2 regions of the Lactobacillus sp. ESL0703 genome follow, and region 2 is predicted to be linked to the other one. Evidence: riboswitches for the same ligand, from Rfam matches in the RefSeq annotation. Region 2 holds a riboswitch; the other holds the start of a gene.
The links. A riboswitch is a leader RNA that binds a small molecule or an ion and turns the genes downstream of it on or off. The one in region 2 is predicted to bind FMN.
Positions count from the first base shown of each region.

Region 1: it holds a riboswitch for FMN, as region 2 does, so the genes downstream of both, ribD (bifunctional diaminohydroxyphosphoribosylaminopyrimidine deaminase/5-amino-6-(5-phosphoribosylamino)uracil reductase RibD) here and PT278_RS01525 (ECF transporter S component) in region 2, are expected to answer to the same signal.

Region 1 covers NZ_JAQTIB010000003.1:52,900-56,502, reverse strand. Annotated here, with positions in the region: gene PT278_RS05265 (UDP-N-acetylmuramoyl-L-alanyl-D-glutamate--2,6-diaminopimelate ligase) at 1-93, shown strand, start outside; gene PT278_RS05260 (amino acid racemase) at 106-852, shown strand; gene PT278_RS05255 (hypothetical protein) at 996-1,196, shown strand; FMN riboswitch at 1,308-1,444, shown strand; gene ribD (bifunctional diaminohydroxyphosphoribosylaminopyrimidine deaminase/5-amino-6-(5-phosphoribosylamino)uracil reductase RibD) at 1,564-2,610, shown strand; gene ribE (riboflavin synthase) at 2,611-3,216, shown strand; gene ribA (GTP cyclohydrolase II) at 3,227-3,603, shown strand, end outside.
Region 2 covers NZ_JAQTIB010000001.1:355,776-359,378, reverse strand. Annotated here, with positions in the region: gene PT278_RS01545 (reductase) at 1-222, shown strand, start outside; gene PT278_RS01540 (segregation/condensation protein A) at 212-949, shown strand; gene scpB (SMC-Scp complex subunit ScpB) at 939-1,547, shown strand; gene PT278_RS01530 (pseudouridine synthase) at 1,547-2,266, shown strand; FMN riboswitch at 2,294-2,408, shown strand; gene PT278_RS01525 (ECF transporter S component) at 2,501-3,190, shown strand; gene PT278_RS01520 (LysM domain-containing protein) at 3,287-3,603, shown strand, end outside.

The DNA of each region.
Region 1 (3,603 bases), on a different contig from region 2:
CGCGGCATTGATACCCCATATCCATCAGATATTGTTGTTGCCCAACAGGTCATTGACAACTTGGAAGGTCAAAAAGAGCACTTTAATAAGTAAAAGAGCAGAAAAATGAAGCATTTTTTTAGTATTATTGGCGGCATGGGGACGATGGCTACTGAAAGTTTCGTTCGCTTGTTAAATCATCGGGTAAAAATTACTAAGGACCAGGATTATTTAAATTATATTTTGGTTAATGATGCGCAAATTCCGGACCGAACAGCGTATATTGAGGATCATACCAAGCCTAATTGCTTGGTTGATTTGCGTGCTGATGTTTTGGGACAAGCAAAATTAGGACCGGATTTTTTCGTTATGCCATGTAATACCGCGCATTATTTTTATGATGACCTTGCGAAGCTGACGGACATACCCTTTTTGCACATGATGCGCATTGCCGTGCATCAGTTTATCGAGCAATATCCGGATGAAGCCAAAATAGGGGTGATTGCCACCGAAGGTTCGATTTATGACCACTTGTACGCTGATGAGATTCAGGCAGTTGGGCGTGAAGTTGAGCTTGGTGGTTCAGAAATTCAGCCGCTGGTCACTGAACTGATATATTCTAATATCAAGGAAAAGGGTGTAGTCAATCGTGAGCTATACCATCATATTTTACAATTAATGCACGATAAATATGGCTGCAATGTGATTTTACTTGGCTGTACGGAATTGTCGCTAGCTCAGGAAAAAGCGCCGGATCACCCGTACAATGTGATTGATCCACAGTCGATTATTGCTGATGTGGCGATTGAATTGTCGCTGAAGATCCGTGCGGGTATGGATCCCAAAGAAGCTACTAAAAAATATTTATATTAAAGTTTAAAAGAAGAGTCTGAGATGTCAGATTCTTCTTTTTTAGGTAAGCGATTCTATAAAAAGGATTGACAATTTTACGATTACCGTTTAGTGTATTATTAAAGTAATACAATGTTTAAAAATAATTACTGGAGGGTCGCATGATGCTTTATCTTTTATATATATTAATTGGCTTGTTAATCATTTTAGTCGTTAACTTAGCAGTAACTGCTTGCTTGACGCTCAAAGATATTTATCAACATCGCGATCAACACTTAGTGTTTACTAAGGCATTTAAAAAGTATTTTAGTAAGAATAATAATCTGCCTGTAAGCTTAACTGATTGGAAAATATTATTAAGTTAGAATGCTAGAGCCAAGGGACTTAGTTAGTCTTTAATTAATAAAGTGTATTTTTCTATAACTTTTACTATTGACATTTGGTAAGCTATCGCTTATTCTTAAAGTAATTGAATACGGTTTCTTCGGGGCAGGGTGTAATTCCTGACCGACGGTGACAGCCTTATGGCTGAAGTCCGTGACCCGCGTACATCGCGGTGGAGCTAGTGTGAGTCTAGCACCGACAGTTAAAGTCTGGATGGGAGAAGAACAAATTAAGCTAATATTTGACTCGCGTCGTTTTTGACTGCAGAAATCATATTTGGTTAATAATAAATGGACCTCGTTGAAATAATCAAAGGGGTCTTTTTTTGATATTTAGGAAGTGAAAGTAGTGCAGGATACAGATTATATGCAAATGGCGGTCGATGAAGCATTAAAAGCGCAAGGAATGACGTGGACTAATCCGCTTGTTGGCGCGGTTCTGGTTAAAGATGGCCAAGTCTTAGCAACGGGCTATCACCACCAATATGGTAAAGAGCACGCAGAGATTAACACCTTGTCACATTTAGCTGATCCGAAATTGGCAAAGGGTGCGACCTTGTATGTAACGCTAGAGCCATGCAGTCATTACGGCAAGCAGCCGCCGTGCTGTCAAAAGGTCGTCAATGCAGGTATTAAGCGCGTGGTTGTTGGTCAAGTGGATCCGCATCAAGTTGTTGGCGGCAAGGGAATGCGATATTTAGAAGAGCGTGGCCTTGAAACTGAAGTAATCGGTGGCGTGGAGCAGCTTTATGACCGTTATAACTTTTTCTATCAAAAAAAGCGACCGTTTGTGACCCTCAAGTATGCAATGTCACTTGATGGCAAGATTAATGAAGCTGGGCAAAAGCGCACATTTTTGACAGGTGATAAGGCACAGATTGATGTGCAGAAGTTGCGCTGCAATCGGCAGGCAATTTTAATTGGCGCAAACACCTTACGCATTGATGATCCACAGTTAACAGTTAGGATTAAAAATTTGCCAATTCCGCCAATCAGGATTGTCGTCACGCGGGATGCCAATCAACTTGATTTTACTAAGCAATTATTTCAATTGCCGGGACAGATTTGGCTCTTGAGTGAGCAGCCGTTAACTAAAAAATTAGGCGAAAATATTGAATGTCTGACAGCTGAAAAGTGGACATCAGAAAAAATTGTGGACTTACTAGCACAACGTGAAATTCAGTCACTGCTAGTTGAGGGCGGCAGTCAAATTCAAGCAGAATTTATTGCCGCTGATTTAGCAGATGAAATTATTGCTTATATTGCGCCGCAAGTTTTGGGTGGTGCCGGCTTACCAGCAGCAGTGGGACCCGCTTTAACTAAAAAACTGCAGTATCAACTTCTTGATGTCCACCAATTAGGTCAAGATGTGCGCATTTGCGCAAGGAGAAAATAAATGTTTACAGGAATAATTCAGGGTACAGGCAAAATTACGCGCTTAGATATTACAGAAAAGCACGCGAAGTTAGGGATTACTTCAGCGAAAATGGCACAAAAAAATCTGCCACTCGGTGCAAGTATTGCGGTCAACGGTATTTGCTTGACGGTAACTGAATGGAAGAATGATGAGTTTACTGTTGATGTCATGCCAGAAACGATGAAGCGAACAAATCTAGGTAAGTTAACCAAGGGCAGCTTAGTAAATTTGGAACCATCTGTTAGTACAAATGGCACGCTTGATGGTCATATTGTTGCTGGGCATGTTGATACAACTGCGGAATTAATTAAGCGCACTGAAACAGAAAATTCCATCGAATTGCGTTTTCAAGTGCCGCACAAGTATGATCCATATATTGTCGAGAAGGGTTCAATTGCAATTGATGGTATTAGTTTGACAGTTACAATGGCAGAAAATGATGTCTTTGGTGTTAGTCTAATTCCGTTTACTATTGCGAATACTACTTTAGCTAATTGCCAAGTTGGCGATCACGTTAATATCGAAGTTGATATGATTGGTCGTTACGCAGTTAAGCAAATTCAAGCTTGGAAAAAAGAATTTTAGGAGGATAAAAATGAAGGACGAATTAAATGAAAAAATGGTCAAAATTCTTGACCATCTGAGAAATGGCGGCTTGGTTATTGTGGCAGATTCACCGCAGCGTGAATCTGAAGGTGATATGATCGGTTTAGCAGAAAAGGTAACGCCGCAAATGGTTAACACAATGATTACCAAGGCACGCGGATTGTTATGTGTCCCAATGAGTAAGGCATACGCTGACCGTTTGCAATTAAGTCCACTTGAAACAGGTTCAAATGATACTTTTGGGACCGCCTTTACGATGAGTGTTGATTCAACTGAGACAACAACCGGTATTTCTGCTTTTGACCGGGCTAAGACGATTAAAAAGCTGGCGGACCCTGATAGTCAATGGGACGACTTTTATCATCC
Region 2 (3,603 bases):
CGCGGAGATGAGGCTAACTTTGTTGGGGTTATTGGCACGCAAAATGATGCTAATTTTATTATTATTCGTTATCTGTCATTTGCGCCGGATTATCGTAATGCCAAGTGCGAATCTGCGGCAGTTCGCGAATTAGCAGCCACGAACCCGAAGAAGAAGGTAACAGCTTTGCCTGAATGGACCTACTTACTTAAATATTTAATAGAAGATAAACATCATGAGTGATAATTTAACTTTAGAACTGCCTAACTTTGAAGGACCGCTGGATTTACTGCTGCACTTGATTAAGTCGCAAAAAATTGATATTTATGATATCCCGATTGCCCAAATTACAAGTCAATATTTAGCTTATTTGCAGCAAATGCAGCAATTGAACTTGCAAATTGCCGGCGAGTATTTTGTAATGTCATCAACTCTCTTACGCATTAAGTCACAGTCATTGTTGCCTCAGAATGATTTTATCGCCGATGAGCCTGAAGACGATCCAAGGGATGAGTTAGTTCAACAATTGGTGCAGTATTCAGTCTTTAAAAAGATATCGGCATATTTTAAGAAGCGCAACGAAATGGTACCAATTACAGCGGCTAAGGAAGAAAGTATTCCGCAGACTAAGAAGGTCCAGCCATTGCCAAGTGGTCAGATTACGGCAACAGAATTAACGAATACTTTTATTGCTGTATTGCAGCGGCTGAAAATTAGGCAGCCCGATATTGCATCAGTAGAAGTAAAAGAAACGCCGATTACAGAAATGATTAATTTTTTGCAGGAAAAAACTGCCGGCCGCAAAAAGGTCAGCTTTTTTGCGTGCAGTGACCAAATGCGTAATTTGTCAGATATAATTGGTCTATTCTTGGCACTATTGGAATTATGCAAAAAACAAAAAATCAAGGTCAGTCAGGCGCGAGCATATGGCGATTTAGAATTAGAGGGAATTGATGTCGATGCCAAGTAAGATTGCGCAATTAGAAGCCTTGCTGTATGTGGCAGGCGATAACGGGATTGCTGATGATAATTTATGTGAATTATTAGCGGTAGGTCAGTCAGCTTTACGCGAATTAACTAAAGATTTGGCTGATAAGCTGCAGGAGAATTCCGATTCGGGGCTGCAATTATTACATATCAACCAAAATTACAAGTTAACAACCCGTCCTGAGGTTGCCAAGACGGTAGAAGGTTATTTTCAAAAAGATTTAACTAAGACATTAAGTCAATCGGCTTTGGAGATTTTGGCGATTGTTGCTTATCGCCAGCCAATCACTCGGGTTGAAATTGATGATATTCGCGGGGTTAATTCATCTGGTGCATTGCAGACTTTAATTTGGCGCGGACTGGTTAAGGTTAACGGGAAAAAAGAAGCACCGGGGCATCCTAACTTGTATGTTACTAGTGACTACTTTTTGCAGTATTTTGGTTACCAAAGTTTAGCAGATTTGCCATTAATTGAAAACTTTGAAGATGATAGTATTAATGCGGATGGCGAAATAGATTTATTTGCGGCTAAGGGTCAGGCTGACAAGAACTTGGCCAGCATGCAAAAGGGAGAAAAATAATGACGTTACAACGTTTACAAAAAGTAATTGCTGAGGCAGGAATTGCCTCAAGACGTAAGGCTGAAAAAATGATTACGGAGGGTCGCGTCACTGTAGATGGTGAAATTGTCACTAAGCTTGGAACTAAAGTAGAAACTTTTAGTAATATTACGGTTGATGGTGAACCAATTGAGCGCGAAAGCCTGCATACTTATTTATTTTATAAACCGCGCGGGGTTATTTCGACAGCCAGTGATGATAAAGGGCGAAAAACGGTAGTTGATTATTTTAGTGATTTACCATACCGTTTATACCCAGTAGGTCGACTAGATTATGATACGTCGGGTTTATTATTAATGACTAACGATGGCGAACTGGCTAATTTATTGATGCATCCGCGCAATAAGGTAGCCAAGGTTTATGTTGCCCGTATTGAAGGCCAATTATTACCCGAAGAAAGCAAAAAGTTGGCACGCGGGGTCGAATTTGACCACCATAAGAGTGCCCCAGCTAAGGTGAAAGTTATTCGCACAGATAAGAAGCGTAACCGCCAAATTGTCCAATTAACGATTCATGAGGGTCACTACCACCAAGTTAAAAACATGTTTAAGGCAGTTAATCATCAAGTTGAAAAGTTAGCCCGAGAAAAATATTCGTTCTTAACACTTGATGGGCTTGTATCTGGCAAATATCGCGAATTGACTCACGAAGAAGTTGACAGATTAAAGCACGTGGACTAATATATTGATAGAATTAAATACAGAGTTTGTTGTCTTCATGGCAGGGTGAAAATCCCGACCGGTGGTGCAAGTCCACGACCCACGTAAGTGGTGGAATCTTTTGAGATACCGATAGTTAGAGTCTAGATGAAAGAAGACAGACTAAACTAAAAGAAAAGTAAATTAAAAACGCTTACTTTTAATAGGTCTGTTGCTGGGGAGCAACAGACCTATTCTTGTTTGGAGGTAAGTTTTTTGAAGAGTAAGAGTACGAGTAATTTGGCATTATTAATCGCTTGTGCGATGTTTGGTGCAGTAGGGTTTGTCATTATTAAATTTACAGGGATTCCTATTTTACCAAATGCGAATTTCTTAAAGTTTGATTTTTCTGACGTCATCGTTACAATTGGAATGTTTCTGTTTGGCATTTGGCCGGGGATTTTCATTGCGATTATCAGAATGTTGTTAAGTTTAATTTATAGTGGTTTTAATTTGGCAAGTATTGTTGGCCAATTAGCAGCTCTAATTGCATCAGTTTGTTACGCCTTACCATTCTATTTTGTTACTAGACACGTAAAGCGTGATGAAACCAGTGGCATGAAGCGGCACGTGAAGCCGATTATTGGTTTGATTTGCGGGACAATTGCGATGGCAGTAGTTTTGGCAACCCTCAATGCGTTGATTTTGACGCCAATGTATGCCGTAACTACGGTACCTAACTTGCCAGCAATTCATGGTTATTCCGGTTTATTGGGCTTCACCGAAAAGGTCTATTTGGGACAATTACTGCATATTCCATCAATGGGGACATATATTTTTGGCATAATTGTTCCGTTTAATCTCTTAAAGGGATTAATCAACAGCATTGTTGTTTACCTACTATTTGAAGCAGTTTTACGTAATTTAAAACCTTTTGTTCAAAAGAATTTTAATTTAAAGAGATAATTTAAAAGGTCGGTCATGTAAATGGCCGATTTTTTTATCCAAAAAGATTGATAAATATGCTAAAATTAAACAAGTTAGGTGAATCGAGGTATTTTGATGAATCAGAAACAGGAAAAACCATATAAACATTATGCACGTCCAGATGAACCGAGGACTGTAACTTATAGGTCGCATTCTAAGGGCTGGCTGGCAACAATGGCAATTCTTGCCATTGTGATTGTTGCTCTTGTTCCTGTTGTTCATCACTTGGCTTCAAGTGGTCAGACCACGGAACAGGCTGTCGAACTACAAAAAACGACTAAAAAGCCCGCTAAGCATGCAAAGAAAAGAAAGACTAAGATTAAGGTTAAGAAGTCCAAGCATAAAAATAAGTTGACTACTAAGAAGAAATCTACAAGTCCAGCTAAATCAGC